One region of the Micromonospora sp. NPDC049374 genome, then DNA from elsewhere that is predicted to be linked to it. Evidence: riboswitches for the same ligand, from Rfam matches in the RefSeq annotation. Region 1 holds a riboswitch; the other holds the start of a gene.

What was found. Region 1 has a riboswitch for S-adenosylmethionine ahead of thrC (threonine synthase). Riboswitches for the same ligand answer to the same signal wherever they lie in the genome.
Region 2: it holds a riboswitch for S-adenosylmethionine, as region 1 does, so the genes downstream of both, AB0J93_RS15575 (ABC transporter substrate-binding protein) here and thrC (threonine synthase) in region 1, are expected to answer to the same signal.

What each region holds. Positions count from the first base shown of each region.
Region 1 is NZ_JBFAQH010000002.1:240,335-247,799, reverse strand. Features, by position in the region: gene AB0J93_RS04520 (GNAT family N-acetyltransferase) at 1-362, opposite strand, end outside; gene AB0J93_RS04515 (GNAT family N-acetyltransferase) at 413-1,432, opposite strand; gene thrC (threonine synthase) at 1,675-2,961, opposite strand; SAM riboswitch class I at 2,971-3,106, opposite strand; gene AB0J93_RS04505 (DoxX family protein) at 3,224-3,670, opposite strand; gene AB0J93_RS04500 (DUF4232 domain-containing protein) at 3,873-4,610, shown strand; gene AB0J93_RS04495 (ABC transporter permease subunit) at 4,686-5,585, opposite strand; gene AB0J93_RS04490 (alpha/beta fold hydrolase) at 5,585-7,465, opposite strand, start outside.
Region 2 is NZ_JBFAQH010000008.1:97,735-105,199, forward strand. Features, by position in the region: gene AB0J93_RS15550 (TetR family transcriptional regulator) at 1-200, opposite strand, end outside; gene AB0J93_RS15555 (ABC transporter ATP-binding protein) at 308-1,228, shown strand; gene AB0J93_RS15560 (anibiotic ABC transporter) at 1,225-2,850, shown strand; gene AB0J93_RS15565 (amino acid ABC transporter ATP-binding protein) at 3,240-3,971, opposite strand; gene AB0J93_RS15570 (amino acid ABC transporter permease) at 3,968-4,747, opposite strand; gene AB0J93_RS15575 (ABC transporter substrate-binding protein) at 4,785-5,633, opposite strand; SAM riboswitch class IV at 5,895-6,007, opposite strand; gene AB0J93_RS15580 (urease subunit gamma) at 6,395-6,697, shown strand; gene AB0J93_RS15585 (urease subunit beta) at 6,694-7,017, shown strand; gene AB0J93_RS15590 (urease subunit alpha) at 7,085-7,465, shown strand, end outside.

The sequences.
Region 1 (7,465 bases):
TCACCGATCAACCGCTCCCGGCCGTGCTCGGCGGCCACCTTCCGGGCGTACGCCAGCAGGGTTCGGCCCACTCCCCGCCGCCGTTGCGCCGGATCGACGGTCAGCTCGACGGTGGCGATGCCGGTGTTCTCCAGTTGCGGCAGCCGCATCCGCAGGTGGCCGGCCACCTCGCCGTCCCGCCGGGCCAGCGCCTGGTGAATCACGTTGCCGTGCGGCGGATGGACGACCAGGAGCCCGAACTCGGCCCGGTCCCCCACCGGCAGGTCGGGCAGGTCGACCGCCTGCGCCGCCGCGACGACGCGGTACGCCTCGTCGAGCGCTGCCTCGTCGGTGGACTCGTACGGCGTGACGGCGATGTCCATGGCGGTGAGCCTGCCGGCACCGCCCGGCCACCGCCACCGGTTTTCGCCGGTCACACGTCTAGCTGCCAGTTGCTCCAGCGGTCCCGCACCCGGAAACCGAGCTGCTCGTTGATGGCGATCATGTGGTCGTTGCTGGCCGCGTTGAAGGTGTCGATCACCCGCACGCCCGGCTCGTGGGCGAGCAGGTGCCGCAGATTTTCGATCTTGGAAAGCAGGCCCAGCCGATGACCCCGGTGCTCCGGGTCGACGATGGTGATCTGCTGGAACGAGTGCCAGTCCGCGGACGCCCCGACGTCCAGCAGCGTCCACGCGACCAGCCGACCGGACGCCTCGTGGCGGACACCGACGTGGTAACGCCGCCGGCCCCGCGCCTCCAGCGCCAGCTCGGTGCCGCGTAGGCGTTCGGCGTCGACCTGCTCCGGCTCCCACGCCAGGTCGCCCATCGGCGCGTCGGCCAGCAGCCGTCCGTCGAGGTACGCCACGTCGGCGGCCAGGTCGTCGGGAGTGCCCCCGCGCCAGTGCAGCACCTCGTAGCCGACCGCCCGGCCCCGGGCGTCGGCCAGCAGCGCGTCCAGTGCCGCCTGATCGAGGTCAGCGGTGTCGAGGCGCCGCCGCACGTCGGTCAGGGCATCGACCGCGCCCATGGCCACGGCGAACGCGTTACCCGGCGACCGACGACCGGGCTCGCCGGCAAGCTCCGCCCGGCTCATCGCACTCACCCGTTTACGCCCGCGCCCGCGCAGCAGGCCGAGCCCGTGTTCGGCCAACGCGCGGCCCACGCCTCGGCGGCGTTGCGCCGGATGCACGATCAGCTCAGCGGAGGCGTTCTCTGTGTTGTCCAGCTGCGGCAGGTCCAGCCGGAGAAAACCGGCCGGCTCACCGTCGATCCGCGCCAGCAGCATGGTGGTTTCGTAGCCCGGCATCGGATGGCGGAGCAGGGCGGTGAATCGTCGCCGGCATAGGGGCGGGAAGTCCGGCTCATCGGCGGCCACCTGTGCGGCACCGATCTGATACGCCTGCTCGACGGCCACCTCGTCGGTGGCCTCGACAGGGGCGATGGTGATGGTCATGCCGGCAGCCTGCGCCAGCGACAGACGAGCGGGCCAGCGAATTTTCGCTGGCCCGCTCGGACGTTGGTCGGGAGGGACGATCGCACAACGCCTCCGGCGCTGGGTCGTAAAGACTGAAAGTCTACGGCGAAGCGCCCTCCCGCACGGAGCATCTTGCGCCGTCGGTTTGCGGTCGTCAAGTCCCTGGCGGCGTGTTTCGCTCACTCCCTGCGAAATACCGCTTACTCATCCGTTGGTCGTCGTCAGCTCAGCAGGCCCGCGTCGCGGGCGGCCCGCAACGAAGGCTTGATCCGGTGGGTGGGGCCGACCTCACCGGCGACCGCGTCGAGTGTCTTCAGCCCTTCGCCGGTGTTGAACACCACCGTCTCGGCGGACGGGTCCAGTCGGCCCGACTCGACCAGCTTGCGCAGCACCGCCACGGTGACCCCACCGGCCGTCTCCGCGAAGACCCCGGTGGTACGCGCCAGCAGGCGTACCCCCGCCCGGATCTCGTCGTCGTCGGCGTAGTCCATCCAGCCACCGGTGCGGCGCACCGCCTCCAGTGCGTACAGCCCGGCCGCCGGGTCGCCGATGTTCAGCGACTTGGCGATCCCGGTCGGCTTGACCGGGGTGATGGCGTCGGTTTCCGCGTGCAGTGCGGTGGCGATCGGGTTGCAGCCTGCCGACTGCGCCCCGAAGACCTTCCAGCCACCGGCCGGGGCCTCGACCAGGCCGATCTCGACCAGCTCGCTGAACGCCTTGTCAATCTTGGTGAGCAGCTCGCCCGAGGCCATCGGGATGACCACCTGGGCGGGGATCCGCCAACCGAGTTGCTCGGCCACCTCGTACCCGAGCGTCTTGGACCCCTCCGCGTAGTACGGCCGCACGTTGACGTTGACGAAGGCGGTGTCCTCGAACTCGTCGGTCTCGACCAGTTCGCCGCAGAGCCGGTTCACGTCGTCGTACGACCCGTCGATGGCGACCAGGTCGCCGCCGTAGACGGCGGTCGTGACGACCTTGCCCTGCTCCAGGTCGCTGGGGATGAAGACCACGGACGGCGTGCCCACCCGGGCGGCGTGGGCCGCCACCGAGTTGGCCAGGTTGCCGGTGGAGGCGCAGGCGAACCGGGAGAAGCCCAGCGCGCGGGCGGCGGTCAGCGCCACCGACACCACCCGGTCCTTGAAGGAGTGGGTGGGATTGGCGCTGTCGTCCTTGACCCAGAGCGGAGCGGTGATGCCCAACTCGGCGGCGAGCTGGTCGGCGGCCACCAGCGGGGTGAACCCCGGATCCAAGGTGACCCGGGTGGCCGGGTCCTGGCCGGCGGGCAGCAGGGCGGCGTACCGCCAGAGATTGCGCGGACCGGCCTCGATCTGCTCGCGGGTGACAGTGGCGAGCGCGGCCGGATCGTAGTCGACCTCCAGCGGGCCGAAACACTCGAAACAGGCGTGCTGGGCGGCGAGCGGGTAGCGGGCCGAGCAGGCACGGCAGACCAGGGCACGGGCGGGGCTGGCGGCGGTGTCGATGCCGGACGGGGCGAGCGTCGACGTCATGTCGAAGTCCTCTCATCTTTCCCCGCATCGCACCCTGCGGCGGGGACGGAATTGGCACCTGCCCCGCCGGACGCTCAACGGTGAGCGCGCGAGGTGGTTGCCGGGGCGTCGTCGGGCCGTATCCCTCAGCCCCTCTGGATGAGGTATGCAGTTGTATCGCCGAGTCTAGGCAATCCGGCCGCGGCCGTCGCCGGTCAATCCCAGCCTGTGAGCGAATCCTCAGCGGCGCCGTCGCGTGCCCCGGCACCGCTGAGGACCGCCGTCAGGCCGGGACGGATCGCGGTTCAGCCTGATCCAGGGCGACCGTCGCCGCCCCGCGCCGCCACAGGTTGTCAACTGCCCAGGTGCCCGGGCCGAGGACCGCGACCAGGAAGAACGACCAGCAGAAGAGCACCGACAACTCGCCGTTGTTGCGCAGCGGCAGCAACGCGTCGGGCTGGTGGACCACGAAGTACGCGTAGGCCATGGAACCCGACGCCAGCAGGGCCGCGGGCCGGGTGAACAGCCCCAGGAGCACGAGGGCGCCGCAGACCAACTGGATCATCGCGGCGTACCAGCCGGGCCACTGGCCGAGCGGCACCGCCTCGCCGGCGCCACGGTTGCCGCCGAAGACGCCGAAGACGGACGACATGCCGTGAATGAGGAACAACAACCCGATGACAATGCGGAACAGGGACAGAGCCGGCCCGCCGAACCGGTCAGTGCGCATTGGTACCTCCTACGAGTGGGGTGGTGGTACCAGAATGCGGACCTTATAGATAGTTGTCGATGCAATCTCTCTTGGTGGGAACGCTCCCAGTCATCCTAGCGGCCGAAACTTCCGGGGGCAGCACCATGACGGAAACCTTATCGGCTGCTGACGCGGGTGGCCGGGGGCATCGGCCGCCGCGGCCGGGTGCGACGATGCACCGATGCCACGCACAACGGTCCGCAGCTCGACCGCCGGCGGCCGTCGGCTCGTCGCCGTGCCGGTCTCGATCGCCGCAGCGTTCGGTCTGCTCGCCGGTTGCGCCCCGGTCGGCGACGTCGCAAGTGCGCCGCCCGGCCCGGTCCCGGCTTCCAGCGGGCCCGGCGGTACGCCGCCCGGTGACGCCGATCTCGGCGGTACGCCCTCCCGGGACGGCGAGCTCGGCGGGGCCAACGGCCCGACGTCCGGCTGCCCCGACTCCGGCGTCCGGATCAGCGCCGGCGACGTCAACGCCGCCATGGGGCTGCGGGCGATGGGCCTGGAACTGGTCAACTGCGGCGACCGCCCCTACCGGCTGCACGGGTATCCGGAGCCGCAACTGCGGGACGCGGACGGCGAGGTCATCCCGGTCCGGGTGATCCGGGGTGCCGAAGGAATCACGTCCGGCTTCGACGATCCACCCCGGCCGCTGGTGCTGGCCCCCGGTGAGGCCGCCGGCACCGCCCTGCTCTGGCGCAACCTGGTCGACAACCCGACCGTGGTGGCGACCAACGCCGAGCACCTCGACGTCGCCCCGCTGCGCGGCCGGCCTGCGCAACGGGTCGTCATAGCGGGGCGGATCGACCTGGGCAACACCGACCGGCTCGGGGTCAGCGCCTGGCAGAAGCGGGAGCCGAGCACGCCGGAGCCGACGCCCTCGACGCCGAACCCGCCGCCCACCACACCGGTGCCGCTGCTCTGAGCTGTCCCGGCACGGCAAGATCCCGTGCCGGGACAGCCCACCGCGGACGGCGCGAAACGCGCTCGTGACCTGCGCTCAGCTGGTGATGTCCTTGCGGGTGAAGCGCCAGAAGGCCAGGCCCCAGAACACGGTCGCGTAGCAGATCGCCGAGACCGTGCCCCGGACGATGTCGTCGGTCTGCACGGGCGTGGAGAGCAGTCCCAGCCACGCGGTGCTGTAGTGGGTCGGCAGGAACGACCGGATCGCGCCGAGCGCGGTGATCTGATCCAGGATGCTGGAGAGAATCCACAGCAGCACCGCACCACCTACCGCGCCCAGCGCCGCGTCGGTGGTCACCGAGAGCAGAAACGCCAGGCCCGCGACCACCAGCAGGACGATCGCCAGGTAACCGAGCACCGCGAGCAGCCGCAGCAGCCCCTCACCCGGCTCCAACTGGGCGGCGACCGTGCTGCGCAGCGGCGACCAGCCGTAGCGCAGGGTGCCGATGGCCAGCGCGGTGCCGGCGAGCAGGATCAGCGCCAGCGCCGAGTACGCGAGCGCGACAAGCAACTTCACCGTGAGCAGTCGGGCCCGGGGCACCGGGATCGCCAGCAGGTAGCGCAGACTTCCCCAACTCGCCTCGCTCGCCACCGTGTCACCACAGAACAGCGCGACCACGACGACCAACAGGAACGAGGCCGACACGAAGATGGTGAAGAGGGTGAAGTTCAGCCCACCGGAGGTGGCGAGATCGATCAGGCTGCCGAACTCGCCCCCGCCGTTGTCGTCGTCGTTGGTGTCGAACTGGAACGCGATCAGGATGATCAGCGGCAGCAGCACCATGAAGCCGAGTGCCAACTGGGTACGCCGGCGCGACGCCTGCCGGCGGAACTCCGCCCCGAACGGCAGCGTCCGGGCGGGCCGGTAGCCGGCCGCCGCACCCGAGGCGGCAAGCGTCGTCGTGTCCCGCGTCGGCTCGACAGTCGATCCCGCCATCACCGGTCCCCGCTTCCCCGAGAGTTCTCGCCCACCAGGGCGAGGAAGGCGTCCTCCAGGCGGCGCCGGGGCACCACCCGGTCCACTGCGATCCCGGCCCGGACCAGCTCGGCGACCACCTCGCTGCGGGCGGTGCCGTTCGTGTCGACCACCAACTGCCCATCGGCGTCGTCCAGGACCCGTACGCCACCGAGGCCGTCGAGCACGGTGCGGGCCGCGGTCGGGTCACCCACCTCGAACAGCACGCTCGGCGAGTCGCCGACGATCTCCTCGACCGGTCCGGAGGCCACGATCCGGCCCTTGTTCACCACCACGGCGTGGGTACAGGTCTGCTCCACCTCGGCGAGCAGGTGGCTCGAGACCAGCACCGCCCGACCGTCGGTGGCGTACCGCTGGAGCACCCGGCGCATCTCGGCGATCTGCGGTGGGTCCAGCCCGTCGGTCGGTTCGTCGAGCACAAGCAGTTCCGGTAGGCCGAGCATGGCCTGGGCGATGGCGAGGCGCTGCTTCATGCCGTGGCTGTACTTACGCACCCGCCGGTGCACCGAGGAACCCAGCCCGGCGATCTCCAGTGCCTGCTCGAAGTGGGCGTCGGCCGCCGGCCGGCCGGTCGCCCGCCAGTACGCCTTCAGATTCTCCAGACCGGACAGATGCGGCAGGAACCCCGGCCCCTCCACCAGCGCGCCGATCCGCGAGAGTACGGGTGAGCCGGGCACCAGCCGGTGCCCGAAGACGTAGATCTCCCCCGCGGTCGGCTGGGTGAGCCCCATCAGCACCCGCAACGTGGTGGTCTTGCCGGCGCCGTTGGGCCCGAGCAGGCCGACCACCTGACCGGGGTGCACCTCGAAGTCCACCTCGGAGACCGCGACGAAGCCGTCGGCGTACTCCTTGCGCAGCCGGCGTACGGCCAGCGGGGTGTCCGCGTACTGCGGATGCACGGAGCTGTCCTGACGACGGTGCCGCAGGCGCAGCACGGCCACGAGCACGACGAGGCCGACCACGATCGCGGCGAGCAGCCCGACCAGGATCCAGCGCCAGAGCGCCGCCTCGGTGGGGATCGGGTCGCTGTCGACCGTCGGCAGGCTGACCGGCGTGTCGCCGACCGCCACCGTGTAAACGGCCGGCTCGATCGGCGTCGTGTACGCCTGGTCCGAGGTGGCCACCACCAGCCGGAGCCGATGCCCGGCCTCCACCCGGTGCACGATCGCCGGCAGGGTCACGGTGACCGGTGCGGCGGCGTCGACGCTCGCCGGCAGGCCGCTGAGCCGGATCGGCGCGATCAGCCCGCTGGGCAGGGTGGCCGCCCCTTCCGGGTCGACCACGTAGAGCTTGGCGAAGAGGACGGCCTCGCCACTGCTCGACGCGGCGCGCAGCGACACGGTCGGCGCACCGACGATGTCGACCGCCTCGGTCAGCGGCTCGGACTCGAACCGGGCGTGCTGTCCGGGTATGTCGCCGGCCACCCCGCTGAGCAGCGAGCTCAGCGAGCCGGCGAACGGTACCGAGGAGATCGCGGCGGGATTTCCGCCGGGCGGGTTGGCCACCGGCTGGGCCGGGCCGGCCACAGCCAACTCGACGCGGGAGTCGCCGCCGAGACCGGGGTAGTCGTCGGTGCGGTACCCGGTGGCGACCAGGCCCCGGTCCATCGCGTCGAAGCCGGCGATCCGGGAGAAGGTGAAGGTGTCGCCCGGCGCGTCACCGTCGCCGGCCACGTAGTGGTCGAGCCACTGCGCGGTGAGGAACTTCACCCGATCGGAGTCGGTCTGCGGTCCCGCACCGCCGTCGTGGCCGCCGGTGAACCAGGCGACCCGGACCGGGGTGCCGTTCGCGGCGATGCCCCGGGCGTTGGCGTCGGCCTCGGCGAGCGGGAAGAGAGTGTC
Region 2 (7,465 bases), on a different contig from region 1:
AGGTCGCGGATCAGTGGCTCGGCGAGTGCGGTGAGCAGATGCGCCTTGCTGGGGAAGTGGTAGAGGATGGCGGCCTTGGTCAGTCGCAACCGTTCGGCGATCTGCCGCAGGGAGGTGCGTTGGTAGCCCTGCTCGGCGAAGAGGTCCGATGCGGTGCGCAGGATCCGGCTGCGGGTGCCGTCGGTCTCCTCCCAGGTCATGCGCCAAGCGTAGTGCCTCCTGACCGCCGGGTGGGACGCCTCGCGTCGACCCCTTACCATCGGTAAGTACAGTGGGTTCGGCAGACACCGGTACGGCGGGAGGCACCATGTCCGTGATCTCCATCGAGAACCTCGTCAAGACCTTCGGCGGCGTACGCGCGCTCGACGGGCTCGACCTGACGGTGGAACCGGGGGAGGTGCACGGATTCCTCGGACCCAACGGCTCGGGCAAGTCCACCACCATCCGGATCCTGCTCGGCCTGCTGCGCCGCGACTCCGGCCAGGTCCGCATCCTCGACGGCGACCCGTGGCGTGACGCGGTCGCGCTGCACCGGCGCCTGGCGTACGTGCCGGGCGACGTCAACCTCTGGCCCAACCTCTCCGGCGGGGAAGCGATCGACCTGTTCGGCGCGCTGCGCGGCGGGCTGGACCGCCGTCGCCGCGACGAGCTGCTGCAACGCTTCGATCTGGACCCGACGAAGAAGTGCCGCACCTACTCGAAGGGCAACCGGCAGAAGGTCGCCATCGTCGCCGCCTTCGCCAGCGACGTCGAGCTGTACGTGCTGGACGAGCCCACCTCCGGGCTGGACCCGCTGATGGAGGCGGTGTTCCAGGAGGAGGTCCGCCAGCTCACCCAGGCCGGCGCCAGCGTCCTGCTCTCCAGCCACGTGCTGGCCGAGGTCGAGGCGCTCTGCGACCGGGTCAGCATCATCCGCGAGGGCCGGATCGTCGAGTCCGGCACCCTGTCCGAGCTGCGGCACCTGGCGCGTACCACCGTCACCGTCGAGACCGGACGGCCGGTGACCGGTCTGCCGGAGCTGCCCGGCGTGCACGAGGTCCGCCCCGTCGACGGTCGCGTCCGGCTGGAGGTCGAGCCCGAACACCTCGACGCGCTCCTGGCCCACCTGGTCCGCTTCGAGGTCCGAGCGCTTACCAGCACACCGCCCACTCTGGAGGAACTGTTCCTGCGGCACTACGGCGAGGCCGTCAACGGTGACCGGCAGGCGACGACCGGAGGCACCCGATGAGCGCCTTCACCGGCACCGGCCGGCTCACCCGGCTGGCCCTGCGTCGCGACCGGGTCCGCCTGGCCATCTGGACGCTCGGCAGCCCGTTGATCGGCTACGCCCTCGCCGAGAGCGTGGCCAGCCTCTACCCCGACGAGCAGAACCGCATCGGGTACGCCGAGGTGGCCAACACCAGTGTCGTCGCCCGCGCGTTCAACGGCCCGGTCGCCAGCACCGACCTCGGTGCCGTGGTGGTCACCGAGACGTACCTCACCCTGGCCGTGCTCGCCGCGCTGCTCAGCACGTTCGCCGTGGTCCGGCACACCCGGCAGAACGAGGAGACCGGCCGCGCCGAACTGCTCGGTGCCGCCGCCGTCGGCCGGTACGCGCTGCTCACCGCGGCCCTGGTCGTCGTGGTCGGCGCCAACGTGTTGGCCGGTGCGCTGCTCGCGCTCGCCTTCATCGGTGCCGGGCTGCCGGCCGCCGGCTCGGTGGCCGCCGCCGCCGCGATCGCCGGTGTCGGCCTCGCCTTCACCGGCGTGGCCGCCGTCACCGCCCAGCTATCGGTGACCTCCCGGGGCGGCAACGCGCTCGCCGCCGCCACGGTCGGAGTGGCGTTCCTGCTGCGGGCCACCGGTGACGTGCTCGGTCAACGCGCCGCCGACGGGGTACGCCTGGACAGCGCCTGGCCGACCTGGTTGTCGCCGCTGGGCTGGGGCACCCAGATCCGTGCCTTTGGCGACGAACGGTGGTGGGTCCTCGCGCTGCCGGTCGCCCTGCTGGTCGTCGGGGTCGCCGGGGCGTACGCGCTTGCCGAACGGCGCGACCTCGGCGCCGGCCTGCTCGCCGCCCGCCGCGGGCCGGCCACCGCCGCCGCCGGCCTGCTCAGCCCGGCCGGACTGACCTGGCGTCTGCACCGGGGCGCGTTGACCGGCTGGGCGGTCGCGGTGGCGGTGCTCGGCCTCGCCATGGGACTGGCCGGCAACGAGGTCGACGACATGATCGCCGACAACCCGGCCGCCGCCGAGGCGATCGCCCAACTCGGTGGCGGCTCCGAACTGGTCGACGCCTTCCTGGCGGCGATGCTCGCACTGTTCGCCCTGACCCTCGGCGCGTACGTCGTACAGGCCCTGCTGCGGGTACGGGGCGACGAGTCCGACGGCATCCTGGAAGCCCTGCTCGCCACCGCCGTCAGCCGCTACCGGTGGTTGGGCACCCAGGTGGCCGGCGCGGTGCTCGGTGCGCTGGCGCTGATGCTGCTGGCCGGCGCCACCACCGGCCTCGGTTACGGGCTGGCGGTCGGTGACCCGGTCGGCTGGACCGTCGAGCTGACCGGCGCGGCGCTGCTGTGGTTGCCCGCCCTGCTTGTCGTCGCCGGGGTGGTGACCGCCCTGTTCGGCGCGCTGCCCCGCTTGTCGGTCGCGTTGAGCTGGGCGGTGCTCATCGTGTTCCTGCTGCTCGGCCAGTTGGGTGCCGCGCTGGACCTACCGCAGGCGGCGCTGAACCTCTCGCCGTACACCCATGTGCCGTCCGTGCCCGCCGTCGACGTCACCGTCCTGCCCCTGGTGCTCCTCACCGCCGTAGCCGCAGCCCTCCTGACGATCGGCCTCACCACCTTCCGCCGCCGCGACACCCCCACCTGAGCCCCCTGAGCCGTCCTGATCGTTTGTCGTCGAGTGACTCGACACGCCGCTGCCACGGTCACTCGACTGCAAACGATCAGGATCCATAGCACACGCGGCACTGGGACAACGCGTTGTGCACAGCTTCGTGCGGTGTCCACAGGGGGCTGCGCGGTCGGCGTGGCCTGGGGCAGGCTCGCTCGCCGTGGATGCCGTGCTCCGATCGCTCGTCAAGGCTGGTGGTGGTGTGGTGACCCGTGCTCGGGCACTGGAGGTGGCACCACCATGGACCTTGCGGCGGGCGTACCGTGCTGGCTGGCTGCCGCAGCCCGTTGGTGATCTGGGGCCATGACCGGGTCTTCACCGGTCGGGGAATGCGGGTGCTGATGCGGCAGGTGCGCGTTCGAGCTTCACAGCACCTGGGACAGGAAGCGGCGCAGCCGGGGGTGCTGTGGTGAGTCGAAGAGGGCCTGCGGGTCGCCGGCCTCCAGCACCACCCCGGCGTCCATGAAGGCGACGGTGTCGGCGACCTGGCGGGCGAAACCCATCTCGTGGGTGACCACCACCATTGTCATACCCTGCGACGCGAGGTCCGCCATCAGCGCCAGCACCCCCTTGACCAGCTCCGGGTCCAGTGCCGAGGTGGCCTCGTCGAAGAGCATCACCTGTGGCTGCATGGCCAGCGCTCGGGCGATGGCGACCCGCTGCTGCTGCCCGCCGGACAGGTGCGCGGGTCGGGCGTCGGCCTTCGCGGCCAGGCCGACCCGGTCGAGTTCGGCCCGGGCCCGGGCCACCGCCTCGTCCTCGCCGAGCTTGCGGATGCGGCGCAACGGCAGGGTGATGTTGCGCTCCACGCTCATGTGCGGGAAGAGGTTGAACTGCTGGAACACCATGCCGATGCGCTGCCGCAGGGCGTCCGGGTCGTCGCGCAGCACGCTGCGCCCGTCCAGCAGCACGTCCCCCCGGTCCGGTTCGAGGAGCCGGTTGACGGTCCGCAGCAGGGTGGACTTTCCCGACCCGGACGGGCCGATCACGCAGGCGGTGCCGCCGCGCACCACGTCCAGGTCCACTCCACGCAGCACCCGGTGACGTCCGAAGGCCAGGTGCACGTCGCGCAGGCTCAGGCTGACCGAGGTGTTCATCGTTGGTTGCCTCCGGCGGCGCCGGGCAGCGCCAGGTCCAGGTCGTCGGGGTCGTCGGTCGGTCCGGCCGCAGGCCGGCCGTGTCGCAGCCGCTTGTCGATCCAGTTGACGACGTGGGTCAGTGGCACCGTCAGCGCCAGGTAGAACAGCCCGGCCAGCAGCAGCGCCGACTGGTTGCCGGTGTTGGCGGCGTAGTCCTGACCGATCCGGAACAGCTCGCGCTGACTGGCCAGCAGGCCGAGGAAGTAGACCAGGCTGGAGTCCTTGATCAGGGCGATGAGCTGGTTCACCCAGGCCGGCAGGATCCGCCGGATGCCCTGCGGGATGATCACCCTCCGCATCGCCTCACGCCAGGAGAACCCCAGCGCGCGGGCCGCCTCCAACTGGGTGGCCTCCACCGACTGGATGCCGGAGCGGAAGATCTCCCCGAGGTACGCCGAGGCGATCAGCGACAGCGCGAGGATCCCCAGCGGGTACGGGTTGGGGCCCCACACCTGCATGCCCAGCGGGGCAAGGCCGACCCCGATCAGCAGGATCGTCGCCGCCGCCGGCACGCCCCGGAACACGTCGGTGTACACCCGGGCCGGCCACCGCAGCCAGCGGGTACGCGAGATGCCCGCCACCGCCAGCACGATGCCCAGCGTCGAGCCGAACAGGGCGGCGGTGACCGCCAGGATCAGCGTGTTCGGCAACCCGACGGTGAGCATCTCGGGTAGCGCCGCACGCATCGACTCCCCGTCGAAGAACGTCTCCCACAGGGTGCGCAACGGATCCACAGGTCAACCTCCGCCCTGCTCGCTCGTGGTCCTACCGTCAGGAGGCGGCCGGGGCCGACACGTCACCGCTGCCCGGGGTGAAGTCGGCCGGGATCGGCCGGCCCGGGTAGTACTGCTCCTGTAGGCGCGTCCAGGTGCCGTCGGCGATCACCTCGTCGAGGGCCCGGTTCAGCGCCTCGCGCAGCGCGTCGTTGCCCCTGGCGAAGGCGTACGCGGTCGGGGCCGGGCTGAGTTCCTTCGCCGCCACCGTGATCTTGCCGCCGCTGTCCGCGGCGGTCTTCTCGCCGATCTCGGCGGGGGCGATCCACGCGTCCGCGGTACCGGCCTTGAGCTGGTTGATCGCGCCGTTGTAGTCGGGCACGCGGACCGGGTCGAGGCCCTTGTTCGTGGCGTAGTCGTCCTGGACGGTGCCCTGCACGACCACCACCCGCTTGCCGGGCAGCTCGTCGAAGCTGGTCAGCGGCGACCCGGCGGGCACGTCGAGCCCGAAGTAGCCGAAGTCGTACCCGTTGCCGAAGTCCACGGTCTTCTTCCGCGCCTCGGTGATGGTGATCGAGGAGCTGCCGACGTCGAACTTGCGGTTGTTGACCTGGGCGAGCAGCCCCGAGAAGTCGGTGCCGACGAACTCCACCTTCAGGCCGAGCTTGTCGGCGGCGGCGACCAGCAGGTCGTTGTCGAAGCCGGTGAACGTGCCGTCCTTCAGGTAGACGTTCGGCGGGGCGTCGGTGAGCGTGCCGGCCCGCAGCACGCCCGGCTGGAGCAGGTTGTAGGGATTGTCGGCCGTACCGCCGGCGGAGTTCGAGCCGCAGGCGGTCAGGGTGGCGGCGGCGACGATGGCGGCGACGCCGACGGCGGCGGCCCGGGTCAGGGCAGGAAGGATTCGCACAGGTGTCTCCTGATTGAGTGGCGGTGGGCACACGCGTGCCGCACCGACGGTCCGCCGCAGGACGGACCGCTGGGATGGGATCGATGGCAGAGCGGAAAGAACCGATCAGGGGTTGGTGACCGGCGGCGACGCGGTCAGCTACACGCGGCGCTACAGACCCGCATCATGTCGACGTGGCGACGCCGGGTCAGGCCCGGGCGGGCCACAGAACGATCGCGGTACGACATGGTTCTCCTCAAGGTCGTGATGACCTGGGAACCCAGGCCACGCTTGCACCGGAGAACGCTCCGATGCCTGGTCCTCACCCGGGGCACCCCTGCGCGGAGGAGGGTTGCCGGCCAGCGAGCCGGGGCTTGACGCTGGCACTCATGACCTGCCGCCGAAACTAGCAGCCAGCCCCCGCCCACCGTCCACCCCTTATGACCACCCTCACCCCAAGCCAGGTTGATCATGAGGTTAGCGGCATGTTTGATCTCTTCAACTGCCGCTAACCTCATGATCAACGCGGGCGGGGTCGGTGCGTGCACCCGTCGGGGGTGTTGCCCGTGGACGGCGTGATCCCTTACGGTCTGCTCAGCGGTGGGCGGTGCGGTCCGCATCCGAGAAGCCACCGCCGGTGCGCCGCCATGCGGGCCGGGACGGTGGAGTTCCGGGCCTTCCAGGTGTGGTGGTCGAGCCGGCGGGCGAATCCCGAGCCGTGGCGGCGCGTCGAGGCGCCGGGCCGGCGGCGTCGGGAGCGCGGACATCCACCGGGAGCACCCGTGTATCTCACTCCTCACGAGCAGGATCGCCTGCTCGTCCATGTGGCGGCCGACGTCGCCCGGCGTCGCCGCGAGCGCGGCCTGCGCCTCAACTATCCGGAAGCCGTCGCGGTGATCACCGCCTTCCTGCTCGAAGGGGCGCGCGACGGTGAGTCCGTGGTCGACCTGATGGCCGCCGGACGCAGCGTGCTCAGCCGCGACGACGTGCAGGACGGCATCCCCGAGTTGCTGGGGGAGGTGCAGGTGGAGGCGACGTTCCCGGACGGCACCAAGTTGGTGACGGTGCACCACCCGATCCCGTGATCCCCGGGGAGATCCTGCCGGCGGCCGGGCCCGTCGAGATCAACGTCGGTCGGCCGGTGACGGTGCTGACGGTGGTCAACACCGGTGACCGGCCGGTGCAGGTCGGGTCGCACTACCACTTCGCCGAGGCCAACCCGGCGCTGGACTTCGACCGGGACGTCGCCTGGGGGCAGCGGCTCGCCGTGCCGGCTGGCACCTCGGTGCGGTTCGAGCCGGGGGTGAGCCGCCGGGTGGACCTGGTGCCGCTGGGTGGCGCACGGATCGTGCCGGGCCTGCGCGGCGAGTGCGCCGGAGCGCTTGACGAGGGGCGGCCGGAGTGAGCGGGCGAATCGGCAGATCCGGCGCGGTGGCGCGGCCGGGCGGCTGGCAACGACGGGGAGCGTGGGCATGAGCAGCGTCGAACGGGACCGCTACGTCGCCCTGTACGGACCGAGCACCGGCGACCGGATCCGGCTGGCCGACACGAACCTGCTGATCGAGATCGAGCAGGACCACTGTGCCGGCGGTGACGAGGCAGTCTTCGGCGGCGGCAAGGTGATCCGTGAGTCGATGGGCCAGTCGCGGGTGACCCGCGCCGAGGGTGCCCTGGACACCGTCATCACCGGCGCGGTCATCCTCGACCACTGGGGGGTGGTGAAGGCCGACGTCGGGCTGCGGGACGGGCGGATCGTCGCGCTGGGTCGGGCCGGCAACCCGGACACCATGGACGGTGTCCATCCGGACCTGGTCATCGGCCCGGCCACCGAGGTGATCGCCGGTAACGGCCGG